DNA from 4 places in the Marinomonas sp. 15G6-16 genome. Region 2 is predicted to be linked to each of the others. Evidence: predicted binding sites of a transcription regulator. Region 2 holds the regulator's gene; each other region holds the start of a gene.

Region 1 (3,168 bases), 270 kb from region 2:
CTGCGGTGGACTCACCCACTTTACGACGCATGTACGCTAAAGTACCTTGGTGCTCGGTTTCAACGGCATCATTAATACTTGCATCGGCTTCTACCAAGGCAATGGTCTTACGCCCTTCTCTGCGTGATATAGCACGCACAGCAGCTTTACCATCTGCCACTTTCCAACCGTCACCAGAAGGCTCTAACGTCAGATCAATCACACCAAGGTGAGACCCCCAAAAGCCAGGCATAGTGGCGGGTTTACCAAACACTGTGCCTTTTTCACCGTCTACACCATCAAATGCGTCTAATGCTTTGTCACCTGGAAAAATACGATGAGAGTGGCCGAACAGAATAGCGTCAATGCCATCTACTTTGGCTAAATGATAAGACGCATTTTCTTCACCTTTCATATAAGGCGAATTCATCATGCCACTGTGAGGAATCGCGATAACCACATCTGCGCCTTTGGTTTTCATTTCTGGAACGTATTTATTCGCGGTTTCAACAATGTCTTTTGCGATTACTCGGCTGGTTAAATTGTCTTTATCCCAAGTCATGATTTGCGGCGGCACAAAACCAATGTAACCAATTTTCACCGTTTGCGTTTTACCATCAGAATCAACGAAGGTTTTGTCTTTAATGATGTAAGGCTGAAAGTAGGGTTGATCATTAGAAGGGTCGTTATCACCATCATCAACATAGACATTGGCATTCACATAAGGGAAGTTCGCTCCGCTCAAACTCTTCATCAAAAAGTCTAAGCTATAGTTAAATTCATGGTTACCTATATTACCCACATCATAATCAAGTAAGTTCATCGCTTTAAAAGCTGGATGTGTTTCACCAAAGCGCAGTACCCGCCCTTTTGCTACATAATCGCCCAGAGGCGTACCTTGCAATAAATCACCATTATCAACCAACACAGAGTTTGTCACTTCAGCACGAGCCGCTTTGATCAAAGTTGCCACACGGGACAAGCCAACTCCATCACTTTGCTTATCACCGTAGTAATCGTAATCCACTAAATTCATATGAATATCAGTGGTCTCCATGACTCGTAAGTCAATAGTGGCTGCTTGGGCAAGCGATGCAAAAAGAAGTGAAGAAGCTAAAACAGACGCCTTCCTAGGAAAAAACAATGTCATGACATTACTCCATAAAGCAAAATAGTTTTTGATGATAGATGCTAACCAAAAAGTCAGCTTTCATAGTAAGGCGATTTTATGCGAACTTCATGCCTTTTTTGTGACAAGTCAAAGAGGGAAAAGATTACTTAGATTAAGGAAGGTGCGAATCAGTCTTCTGAGATTCAATCTTATCAGAGAAACGGTCTATCAAGGAAAGAGTGGGCAGGAATGTTAATACCTTTCAATCACTCTTAACGCTTAAACCAGCGCCAAACAAATAGCACTCTCACCAAAGCCGCTGCAACGTAAGTCATCGCACAGGCAGTTAAAATTTTCTTCACTTTGGGTAAGTCTTCTTGGGGAATGTAATTTCCTTCAGCCAAGATTGGCAAGGCCTTATTAAAGCTGGCGTCCCACTCTTCTGGCAAGATTGCCAACTGAACCACTACTGCTAAAAGACCTGTTAAACCAACGACAAGCGCATGCAAAGCAACCGCATAAGGCAAATGCAATATGGCAGAAATCAATGGCCAGCCGATGAGCAAGCCAGCCGTAATACGTCGAGCAAAATGCGCAAAGGGCAAATATCTTGAACTTAAGTGCGAGATTTTCTGTTTTTTCTCATGAGCAATTGCGTGACCTATTTCATGAGTCGCCACAGCAACGGCCGTTAATGATCGACCACTAAAGACACTCGGACTAAGACGAACCACATGCTGGCCAAAGTCAAAATGATCACGGCCTTCCTGTGTTGTCTCAACTTTGACGTCGTCTAACTCAAAGCGTTTTACAAAATGCTGCGCCAGTTCGCCACCGGTTCCAGGTAGATCCGCACGATCTGTTGCATAGCGCTTCAAGGTAAACTTTACCCATGCACTCGGTCCAACCAGTAACAAAAGCGCGATGATAATGCCAATAACCCACAACATAAGTTTTGCCTTAACCTATTTCGAATCAATAAAAGATGACGGGTAACTTTGACCCTTTTCTGTTTCATCACATACACTGTATTAAACATACCAGCATAAGAGTGAGATATGAAAAACCCTTTAGTCGGACCGATTTTGGCTATTTTGAAAAAAGCCCGAACGGAATTAGCGAGTTTGACATTCTAAAAGCACTAAAGGATCTCTTACCTGCTTTTAGCCAACTTGCTGATGATAGCAACCTGCAGTTGTTCCGACAGCACTTTCTCATTATGAACGCCTTATACCAACTGCAAACCAGTTTATGGCAAGAAGAAAACCTTGTTCTTGATATTACCGCCACACGCATCACTTTGTTTAGCGCCTCCCAAGTAAAGCTTTCTGGTAGTACTCATCTCAGTGACAGTGTCGATGCCAAACTAGCGGCTTATTATCTCGATTGGGATGAATACGAAAAAACAGATGCGGATGAAGTATCCCGTCTACTCAATAGTTTTTTCAAAGGCATTAGTTTGACAGGAAATGATAGAGATTCGGCTTTGAAAACCCTAGAGATCGACGCAGAAAATCCAACGAAAGCAGACATTAAACAACAGTACCGAAAGCTGACTCAGCAACATCACCCAGATCGAGGTGGTGATCAAGACCGTTTTATCGACTTACGTCAGGCTTATGAATACCTCATGTATTAAAGTGTAAAACACGCCCTCTGTATATTGCTTTCCCTTTGAGAAATACCCAAGATGAACCTGATGCTTTCTTTGCTGTCAGATTAGTTATGCTGTTTGATTTTATAGATTTTTTCGATTCGCATCGTCGACTTATTTTCATTTTTTATAATAACGAGCCTTTATGAATGTCACCTCTGTACTACAAATATTTCGCTCTAAAGAATCCTCTTCCCATTCAAAAAACACACTCTACCAGAATCTATTTCGTCCATTTTGCATCGTCTCTTTCAGTACCTTTTTAATCAGTTGCAGTGTTTCTGAAATTGATAAATCCAATGACTTCGAAAACAATGGACGCGACATCACAGGACTAAAGCGAGACACCTTGTATTTACAAGAAAGTCTTCCGCCAGGGTTGCCTTACCCAGACGCTGAATTCCGATACGGCCTACAACAGCAA
Region 2 (3,168 bases):
CATCGTGATGTAGCAACACATGCTTCACTATGGCTAACCCAAGGCCTGTTCCTCCAGTTTTTGAACCTCTTCCTTTGTCTACCCTAAAGAAGCGTTCAGTGAGCCTAGGAATGTGTCTAGGGTCTATTCCTAAACCAGCATCTTTTACAGAGAATACACCATTGAGATGGCTAGATTCCCATTTAATTTCCACTTCGCCGCCATCCGGTGAGTACTTGATGGCGTTTACGATTAGGTTAGAAAAAGCGCTATACAGCTCTTTGTAAGAACCGTAGACATAAGCTTCAGCAGGAATTTTGACTGAGATGATGTGCTGCTCAGTCACAATGGATTCCGCGGCACTTTGAATCGAATGCACAATGTCTAAGACTTTGTGCCACTGATTCTCTTCACGTTTTTCATCGCTTTCTAAGCGAGATAAAAGAAGCAAGTCTTCAATAAGGTGCTCCATGCGCTCAGACTGCTCAGACATGTTCACTATGCCTTTTTGCATGCTTTTCGGCAGACTGTCTTTAAACATGTCGAGGGTTTCTAAATAACCTTTAATTACAGTCAAAGGTGTCTTGAGCTCGTGAGAGGCGTTGGCGACAAAGTCTTTTCGCATTTGTTCAAGAAGATGTAAGCGAGTGACATCACGGACAAAAATAAGGTGATCGTTTTTATCGTACAGTGTTGTTTGTATTTCCAGATAAACGCCTTCTTTTGCAGGGGATTTAATAACCAGTGGTTCCCCAAAACGTTTTTGTGAGAAATAGCGGAAAAACTCCGGACTGCGAACGATGTTGGTGATTATCTGACCTCGGTCTACAGGGCGCATAAGACCAAAGAAGTGAGCTGCAGAATTGTTCCACCACTCTAAATTACCTTGGTTGTCCGCCATAATCACGCCTTCTTTTAAGGCGGTCGTCGAGCTTTCGATTCGCGTTAATGCTTGGCGCATTCGACGTTTTGATTTACGTTGCTTTTTCTGCAAACGGTAAACGGCATCAAAAACGTCTCCCCAAATGCCACTGGCTTCCGGAGGTGACGCCTTACTGGAATAGCGTAACCAGCTATGGAATTGATAAAGCTGGTACAGCTGCCAATACAAAGACCCTAAAACATACAGCAATAATACCCCTAATAACTGACCAATGATCAGGCCAATGACAATGCAAGCTGCAAGACCTGACAGCCAACTTAGTATGGTATTTCGCCAAATGTTTTTCATGCGGACCTTTTTGCTGAGAATCGGTAGCCTGTTCCTCGAACGGTTTGTATCAAGGAGTCGTGAGAGCTGCCAATGGCTTTGCGTAAACGACGAATATGAACATCAACGGTGCGTTCTTCTACATAGACATTACCACCCCAAACCTGATCTAGAAGTTGTGCTCTAGAGTAGGCGCGTTCTTGGTGTGTCATTAAGAATTTTAGCAATCTGTATTCCGTTGGCCCCATATCCAAAGGGCGAGCCCCTATTGTGACTCGTTGACTGATAGGGTCTAGCATTAGCCCTTCAATTTCAATCGGTTCATCAATGCCTTGAGGTGTTGCTCGGCGTAATACGGCTTTTAATCTCGCGACCAATTCACGAGGAGAGAAAGGTTTAGTGATGTAGTCATCCGCACCAACCTCTAAGCCTTGTATTTTGTTGTCTTCTTCACTTTTCGCCGTCAACATGATGACTGGAATTTCAGCCGTTGTGTTGTCTTTCTTCAAGCGACGAGTGAGTTCAATCCCACTGCCGCCAGGCATCATCCAATCAACAAGAATTAAATCTGGTCGATGGTCGACGATAATTTCGTGGGCTTGCTGAATATTTTCGGCTTCTAAATATTCATAGCCTGCCATTTCTAGAGCAATCGCGATCATTTCGCGTATTGAAGACTCGTCATCAATAATTAATACTTTTTTACCGGTCACAGGATCTACCCTCATCTCAGGAACGGTTTTATTAAAGCCGCCAAATGTGACAGTTTGGTTAAAATGTCACAACTTTGCCATATATTACAGAAAATAGCTTAAATTTAGACCAACGAAGAGACAAAAGCCAATGCGGTTATTGTCTAGAAATGATCGGAAGCAGGCGGCTTTATCACGGCTCCGAGCCTGCTTAAATTGCAAATAAAATAACCCTGCACAACACACAAGGGCAATAAAATACGGCCAACCTAATCCAGCCAGTAACCCGACCCAAGTTAAGAGAGACAAAGTCAGACCTTGCAGACAAAGAATGATAAGCAAGTCGTGCTCCCCAAATAAGATGGCTGTCGATTTGATGCCGACTTTGAGGTCATCTTCGCGGTCTGTCATCGCATAATAGGTATCGTATGCGATCGTCCAGAAGCAGTTGGCAACGAACAGCATCCAAAGTATAGGGTCGCTTAAGTCTCCGCCTTGAGCACTGTGCGCCATAGGTATTGCCCAAGAAAAAGCCAAACCTAGGAACAGCTGAGGTAAGTGAGTATATCGCTTCATAAAAGGATAAAGTGCAGCAAGGCCTAATCCGACAAATGACAATAAAATGGTTCGAACGTCAGTGAAAAGAACTAAAATAAAGCTTACTGTGCAAAGTACTGCGAAAAGCGCGAGAGCTTCTTTTGCAGATACGCGACCCGAAGGCAATGGTCGATTCTTGGTACGCTCAACGCTGCCATCTACTTTTCTATCGGCATAATCATTAATTACGCAGCCAGCAGAGCGCATACTAAATACGCCTAAAATGAATATAACAACGAGGTGCCAATCAGGCATACCATCAGAGGCGAGCCATAGCGCCCATAATGTTGGCCACATCAATAACAAAGACCCGATAGGGCGATCGAATCGCGTTAGCTCTAGGTAAACTTTCAATTTATTCATATAAAACCAAATGGTGATTTTAGTTGGTTGATATCATCAAAGAAGGCTTCGTTGACCAAGATTCCCGCACCGTATTGTTGGAAAACAGAACGTCTCGCCCATACGGTATTGGATTGATCTGGAAACATTTGTTTAGGCAGTTGTGTGACTTCGACACCGCTTCTAAAAAGCGCTCTGTGCTTAAATAAATATCCACCTAGCGGTTTGTTTTTAAGGTGCTTTACTTGTCGCCAATGACCTTTTAAGGACTTGGCTGGAATAATTGAACGCGCATAAATAACACTGACACCATCAACCTTTAATAAGACAGTGCGAATTCGAGCTGCT
Region 3 (3,168 bases), 330 kb from region 2:
GTATCTTGATATAGAAGACCTTGGAAATAATAAAGTGGCATTGAAATTCTCCATTGTTGATACAGGAGTGGGCATTTCAGAGACAAACCAAAAACACCTTTTCCGCCGTTTCAAACAAGCTGACGGTTCGACGACAAGAAAATATGGCGGTACTGGCTTAGGTTTGGCGATCAGTAAAGAAATAGCTGGCGCCATGGGCGGCAAGATTGGCCTCATTTCTGAAGAAGGAAAAGGCTCGACATTCTGGGTTAGCGTACCACTCGATTTAGATACAACAGAAGTTTTGGAAGAGCCGGTTAATTATGACTCAGATGTGACTTTAATTTATGAAAACCAGGTTGGCCGAGAATACGTTGAAAAGCTGTTGGGCACTCTAGGTGTCGGTTATCGTGCTTACGATAGTCTTGCTCAAGCACTTGCTAGTAATGAGTGGGTTGGTCATATTTTATTGGATAGTGATGCGCTTAATCATGCCTCTTCCTCCGACGTAGAAGCATTGAAAGCAGCTGCTCATGAAAACTCATTACAACAAGTTCTGTTACATGGACGCTCAGAGACACACTTTGACTCGAATGACTACGATGGTTCGATTATTAAACCTGTCTTTGATAAGCCGCTACGAAATGTATTAGAGAGCTTAAATGCATTCTCTGTCGATGCGGAAAGCAAAGCACAGGAAACGGAAGAAAAAGCAGATGCTAACCCTGTGTTTAACGCGACGGTTTTGCTTGCGGAAGATAATTTAACCAACCAAATAGTCGCGCGCGGTTTATTAAAACTATACGGAGTGGAAGTTGTTATTGCTGAAAATGGTCAGAAAGCGGTTGAGCTTGCCCAGTCTACGTCTTTCGATATGATCTTTATGGATTGCCAAATGCCTGTTATGGACGGCTATGAAGCGACGAGGCAAATTCGTCAGCTGACGGGCAGTAAAACGCCTGCGGACGTTGCGATTGTTGCGCTTAGTGCCAATGCAATGAAAGAAGATGAAAGTGATTGTTTTGCTGCTGGTATGAATGATCATGTGGCCAAGCCAGTTTCTCAGGATAAGCTGCTCGCCATTTTAAATAAGTGGTTGCCTTAATATGCTTGAAACTAAAGTGTTCGATTATGAAGACTACAAAAACAGGCTAGCCTCCAATCGTGAGCTGATGGCGCTGGTTGCCAATGAATTTATTTTGGAAGCAACGTCATTATTTGAACGCTTTCAAGAAGCGTTTGTGTCTCAAGATTGGAAAAGCCTTGATGATTTGGCGCATAGGTTAAGAGGTGCAGGTTTAGAAGTCTCTGGCCACAGGTTTTGCCTACTTATTAGAGAGATTGAGATCTCGTTCGAAGAAGGGCGTAGTATTTCTTCAGAAGTGAACGATGACTTGAAGAACGAGTTTGATAATCTGATATCGGCTTTGCAACAAGAGTTTTCACTTTCCCCGTAAGCTATCGAGCTTCTTTTATTTTTCTTTCTTTTGCTTCCTTTCAGTATTTTTCATTTCTTGGTTTCATTTAGCTTGTTTGTGTATTTCAAATGAAACCAATTTATCATTAAAGTGAAATATATCCTCGATATAGTGTGTTTTTTCTAATAAGCACTCATTGCGAGGAACACAGAAATGCATAATTTGAAATTAGCGTCAGCTGTTATAGGTATGTCAATTGCGGGTTCAGGGTTTGCTGCGACAGAAGTCGAGTGGTGGCATGCAATGGGTGGCGCAAATGGTGAAAAAGTAAATGAAATTGCTCAAGGTTTTAACGATTCCCAAGACGCTTATGTCGTAAAGCCTGTTTATAAAGGCAGCTACACTGAAACAATGACATCGGCAATTGCGGCATTTCGAGCTAAACAACAACCTGCAATCGTACAAGTATTCGAAGTTGGTACAGCAAGTATGATGGCGGCGAAAGGCGCGATTTACCCAGTAAATGAATTAATGCGTGAAGCGGGTCAGTCTTTCGATGAAAGCGCTTATTTGAGCGCTGTTACTGGTTATTACACAAGCAGTGAAGGCAAAATGCTTTCTATGCCATTCAACAGTTCAACACCTGTTCTCTACTACAACAAAGATCTATTCAAAAAAGCTGGTATTACTCAAGCGCCTAAAACTTGGCAAGAAGTTGAGACGACAGCGAAAAAATTACAGCAGTCTGGCGTATCTTGTGGCTTCACAACAGCTTGGCAGTCTTGGGTTCATCTAGAGAACTTGAGTGCTCGTCACAATGTACCATTTGCTTCTTTAGATAATGGTTTTGGCGGTTTAAAAACAGAGTTAACGTTCAACGGTCCTTTGCAAGTTGCTCATGTTGAGAAAATGGGTGAATGGCAGAAAAATGGCATATTCAGCTACTCTGGTCGTACAAACGACGGCGCAGCGAAATTCTACAGTGAAGAGTGTGCAATGTTCACGGAATCTTCAGCTGGTTATGCGGGCATTAAACGTAACGCTAAATTTGATTTTGGTGTGACAGAACTTCCTTATTGGGAAGGTAAAGTTAAACAGCCTTCTAACACTATTATCGGTGGCGCGTCTTTGTGGGTTCTTCAAGGTCACTCAAAAGAAGAGTACAAAGGTGTGGCTTCTTTCCTAAGCTACTTATCTCGAGCTTCTGTTCAAGCGGATTGGCACCAATTCTCAGGTTACTTACCAATTACCAAAGCGGCGTACAGCTTGACCAAAGGTCAGGGCTTCTATGATGCGAACCTTGGTACAGAAACTGCCGTTACTCAAATGACAACAGGCACACCGACGGCGAACACCAAAGGGTTACGTTTAGGTAACTTTGTTCAGATTCGCGGTGTGATTGATGAAGCGCTGGAGTCTGTATGGAGTGGTGATGTTGACGCTCAAACAGCTCTAAACACTGCGGTTAAACGTGGTAATGCACTTCTTCGTAAGTTTGAAAACGCAAACGACTAAATACAATAATCGCCCTTATGTTGTGACATAAGGGCGATTTCTTTAAGCGTTTTTCGTTTTCTTTTTTTGGATACTTCTATGACGGTTACCTTCCCTCAAAAAGGCCTGCCTTGGTTGTTGCTCTTGCCACAATTATTGATCACGGCAATCTTTTTTCTTTGGCCTGCGGAGCAAGCATTAGAGCAAGCTTTTTATCAAGAAGATGCTTTTGGCTTGAGCCGAGAATTTGTTGGTTTAGACAATTTTCTGGATTTAT
Region 4 (3,168 bases), 940 kb from region 2:
CCTTTTTGAGCCGGCTCTAGTGGGTAGTAAACTGCTTGCCATGATTGGTTGGCTAGGTCGTAGCGTAATAACTTGGTACGATCTTTAGCATCGTCTTTCCAAGGGCGTTGAATCGCCACCCATAGGGCATCGTCCGCTAACGTGATGCCTTCTGCCCCAAAACGTAGCTGATGTTCCAGCAGCTCATCAGGGAACGGAATCGTTTGGTCGATCTCACCGTATTCCGTGACATGGTAAACTCCATGGGGAACTTCTTTATCAGGGTGGCCTTCAGAGGCTAGCCAAAAGCCGCCTTTAGGATCTACAGCAATGCCTTCTAAATCTAATTTCTCAGCAGGCATTCCTTGGCGTGTTACGGTTAATTTATGGATGATACGAGCCGGAGTTTGGTTCGCATCAATGGTGAAAATAGCTGGCTGTGCAGAATAGAAGCTATCGTTAACCCCATAAAGTTTGCCCGGTGTTTTCAAGTCAGCGGCTAAACCTGATAGCGCCCCCCAACCTATAGGTTGTCCAGAGGCATTGTTTTGCGACACTATGCTCGGATAGTTGGCATTTTGTTCCTGCCATTGGTAGAGCATCACGTGAGAGCGTGGCCCACCATCTTCCACTAGGTCTGCTTCATTGGCTGTAGCAATGATATTTCGTTGCGGTATCGCAATGGCAGATTCTGGTGCGATACCGGAAGGCATCATTTGAACAAGCTCTGGCGCTGCGCCTGTGTCACGATAAACCCCGACAATGGAGCCGCGCTCTGACATGACAAAAATATATGTATCATTGCCGAACTTAGCGACTTCTAAACCTTCAGGTTCAGCACCTTTTTTATTGGAGCGCTTTTCTGGGTAATGACCCGTTTTAATCACTTCATGCTCGAAGCTTTCCGCACTTTCGAACAAGACATCACCTTGTTTGTTGAAAATGGTGAAGCCGCGAGCGCCGCCTTTATAATCACCTTCATTTGCTATTACAAAGCGCTCATTGTCGAGCCACTTGACTGCATCGGGTTCACGTCGAACGTTTTCTAAGCTCTCATTGAAGACCAAAGCGCCATCGCGTTTGGTGTCAATGTTAGAAAGATTGACCGTGCCTGCAGAGAAGTCATTAACAACCTTTTTGCTGTTAGCGTTGATAATGATCAGATGGTTGTTTTCCTGCAAAGTGAGCACAATTTCATTAAGATCGTTAAATGCGACAAATTCTGGCTCAGGATCATTCGGCGCAATCTCAGCAAGCCCGTTAAGGTCTATTTTATGAACACTTTTGCAAATGCCAGTGTCGACGTCGAAGTCAATGATCGATAGATAACCAGCAGGCTGTTGTGGTATTTCACCATCATTTAGGTCTTCATCTCGCTCATTCTCAATCGCCACTGCGATGTACTTGCCATCTTTTGAAACCGCTACAGAATCAGGCTGCCCACCAAGATCGCAACGCTGCACAACCTGTTGGCTACTAAGGTCTACCACAGCTAAATAACCGCTAGGTTTTACATAGCTTTCAGAAGTGTTTACGCCGGCAACTACCCAGTTTGCAATACCAGCTACTGAAGTGGGTTCTCCATCTAAGGATAAGAATCCAGCAGCTTGAGGGTTACGAGGGTCTTTGATGTTAACAAAGCCGACGCCACCCAATGGGCTATCAGAGTAAATGAGTGTATTACCATCTTCCGACGCTGTGATGATCTCCGCTGATGTTTCGCTAGCAATAGGATTGCTGCCTAGATTTTGAGTAACAGGGAAACTAGCAACACGCTGAAAAGAATTGGCCGAGGCGGTTAGGGCAACACCTGCTAGGCAAGTGGCGACTAGAGTACGACGAAAGTGGTTTATTAGCATTTTTATCTCCGAAGTTGATGAGCTATGGAGACTAACGCTAAGGTATTTTAATGACATTCTTATGTCGCTAGTGTGCCAGTTTTGTGACTGTCTATAGAAGGAGAGCGTCCAATTGTTGCTAACAAGAGAGATATTGGACGCTTAATGGTTCACCTAATGATTTAGAGTTGAAGCTATGAAAGAGCGTTATTTTTTTCACTCATGTGATTGGCTTTACGCCATTGCTCATAACACAACGCCATTATCATAATAGTGATAGCAAAGAGTATATTTATGCCGATAAAGAACGCCATGCCAAGGCAACTTCCTAGCGCTAGCACCGCGAGCACTTTAAGTCTGTTGTTCACCAATCTAAAAGCCGCAATGCAGGTAAGGGCATAGATTAATAAAAAATTGCTGTTGGTCATTTCGATAAACCAAGCCATTTCCCAACCAGACAATTCAGAAAAAACAATCGATAAGAGTACGATGGAACACACTAGAAGCACGGCATTAATTGGGGTGCCTTGCGAAGATAGCAGTGCAAATTTATGAGGCAGCGCGTTTTGTTTAGCAAGGGACTGCACCATACGAGCGAAACCTAAAATGTAGATGGCAACATTGGCGAAAGCGATAATGTAGGCGCCTACTGCAAAAAGCTTGCTGCCGGTATCCCCGACTAATTTATTGACCAGTAAGGCGAGAGACTGGCTATTGGTCACTTCATCACCATAGGTTTGGTGGTAAGCGATTAATAAGACCAAGCTAAGATAAGCCAGAATGACCAATGTAATACCGCCTAATAGTGCGATAGGAAAATCTCGTGTAGGGTTCTTAAATTCCGCGCCCATGTGTGCCATGACTTCTATGCCGAGAAAACACCAGAATATGACCCCTGTTGCATATAATGTTGTTTGCCAATCTGAAGAGCTTTCAGGTGTGGCGATCACGCTCACGCTACTGCTAATGTCGGCAATAATACACAGCCAGATAATGGTCAGTATCATGACTATGACGACACCTGTTTGGAAACGTGCTGAAGCTTGAATGCCCGCCACGGAAAATAGTGTCAACGCAATAATGGTTATCAGGCTTAGTACCAATAGGCTAATCTCTGGAATATCTATGATTATGCCTAGGTAGGCCGCTGCGACCTTTACGGCGACTGCAGGACCGAACAGCAAAATGCTGAGGAATAACCAGCCAACGGCTTTTTCATAATGTTGTCCAAATGCCTTACCAATATAGTGTGAGGCGCCTCCTGCAGAGGGGTACTTTGAGCCGAGTAGGGCAAAGATGAAAGCAATCGGAATCACCATTACGGCGGTAATTAACCAAGCGTAAAAAGCAA

Evidence for each region. The regulator PhoB, encoded in region 2, activates phosphate uptake and scavenging genes when phosphate is short. The targets are predictions, from matches to a motif close to TGTCATANNNNTGTCANA.
Region 1: the regulator PhoB is predicted to act here: its motif matches at 1,218-1,235, upstream of AC0L46_RS09895 (bifunctional 2',3'-cyclic-nucleotide 2'-phosphodiesterase/3'-nucleotidase).
Region 3: the regulator PhoB is predicted to act here: its motif matches at 1,538-1,555, upstream of ugpB (sn-glycerol-3-phosphate ABC transporter substrate-binding protein UgpB).
Region 4: the regulator PhoB is predicted to act here: its motif matches at 1,910-1,927, upstream of AC0L46_RS13040 (esterase-like activity of phytase family protein).

What each region holds. Positions count from the first base shown of each region.
Region 1 is NZ_CM147916.1:2,054,712-2,057,879, reverse strand. Features, by position in the region: gene AC0L46_RS09895 (bifunctional 2',3'-cyclic-nucleotide 2'-phosphodiesterase/3'-nucleotidase) at 1-1,129, opposite strand, end outside; gene AC0L46_RS09890 (zinc metallopeptidase) at 1,363-2,040, opposite strand; gene AC0L46_RS09885 (DNA-J related domain-containing protein) at 2,076-2,729, shown strand; gene mltA (murein transglycosylase A) at 2,890-3,168, shown strand, end outside.
Region 2 is NZ_CM147916.1:1,784,040-1,787,207, forward strand. Features, by position in the region: gene phoR (phosphate regulon sensor histidine kinase PhoR) at 1-1,210, opposite strand, end outside; gene phoB (phosphate regulon transcriptional regulator PhoB) at 1,207-1,902, opposite strand; gene ubiA (4-hydroxybenzoate octaprenyltransferase) at 1,987-2,841, opposite strand; gene AC0L46_RS08660 (chorismate--pyruvate lyase family protein) at 2,838-3,168, opposite strand, start outside.
Region 3 is NZ_CM147916.1:1,458,142-1,461,309, reverse strand. Features, by position in the region: gene AC0L46_RS07125 (ATP-binding protein) at 1-1,084, shown strand, start outside; gene AC0L46_RS07120 (Hpt domain-containing protein) at 1,086-1,436, shown strand; gene ugpB (sn-glycerol-3-phosphate ABC transporter substrate-binding protein UgpB) at 1,611-2,912, shown strand; gene ugpA (sn-glycerol-3-phosphate ABC transporter permease UgpA) at 2,991-3,168, shown strand, end outside.
Region 4 is NZ_CM147916.1:2,724,040-2,727,207, forward strand. Features, by position in the region: gene AC0L46_RS13040 (esterase-like activity of phytase family protein) at 1-1,838, opposite strand, end outside; gene yjeH (L-methionine/branched-chain amino acid transporter) at 2,012-3,168, opposite strand, start outside.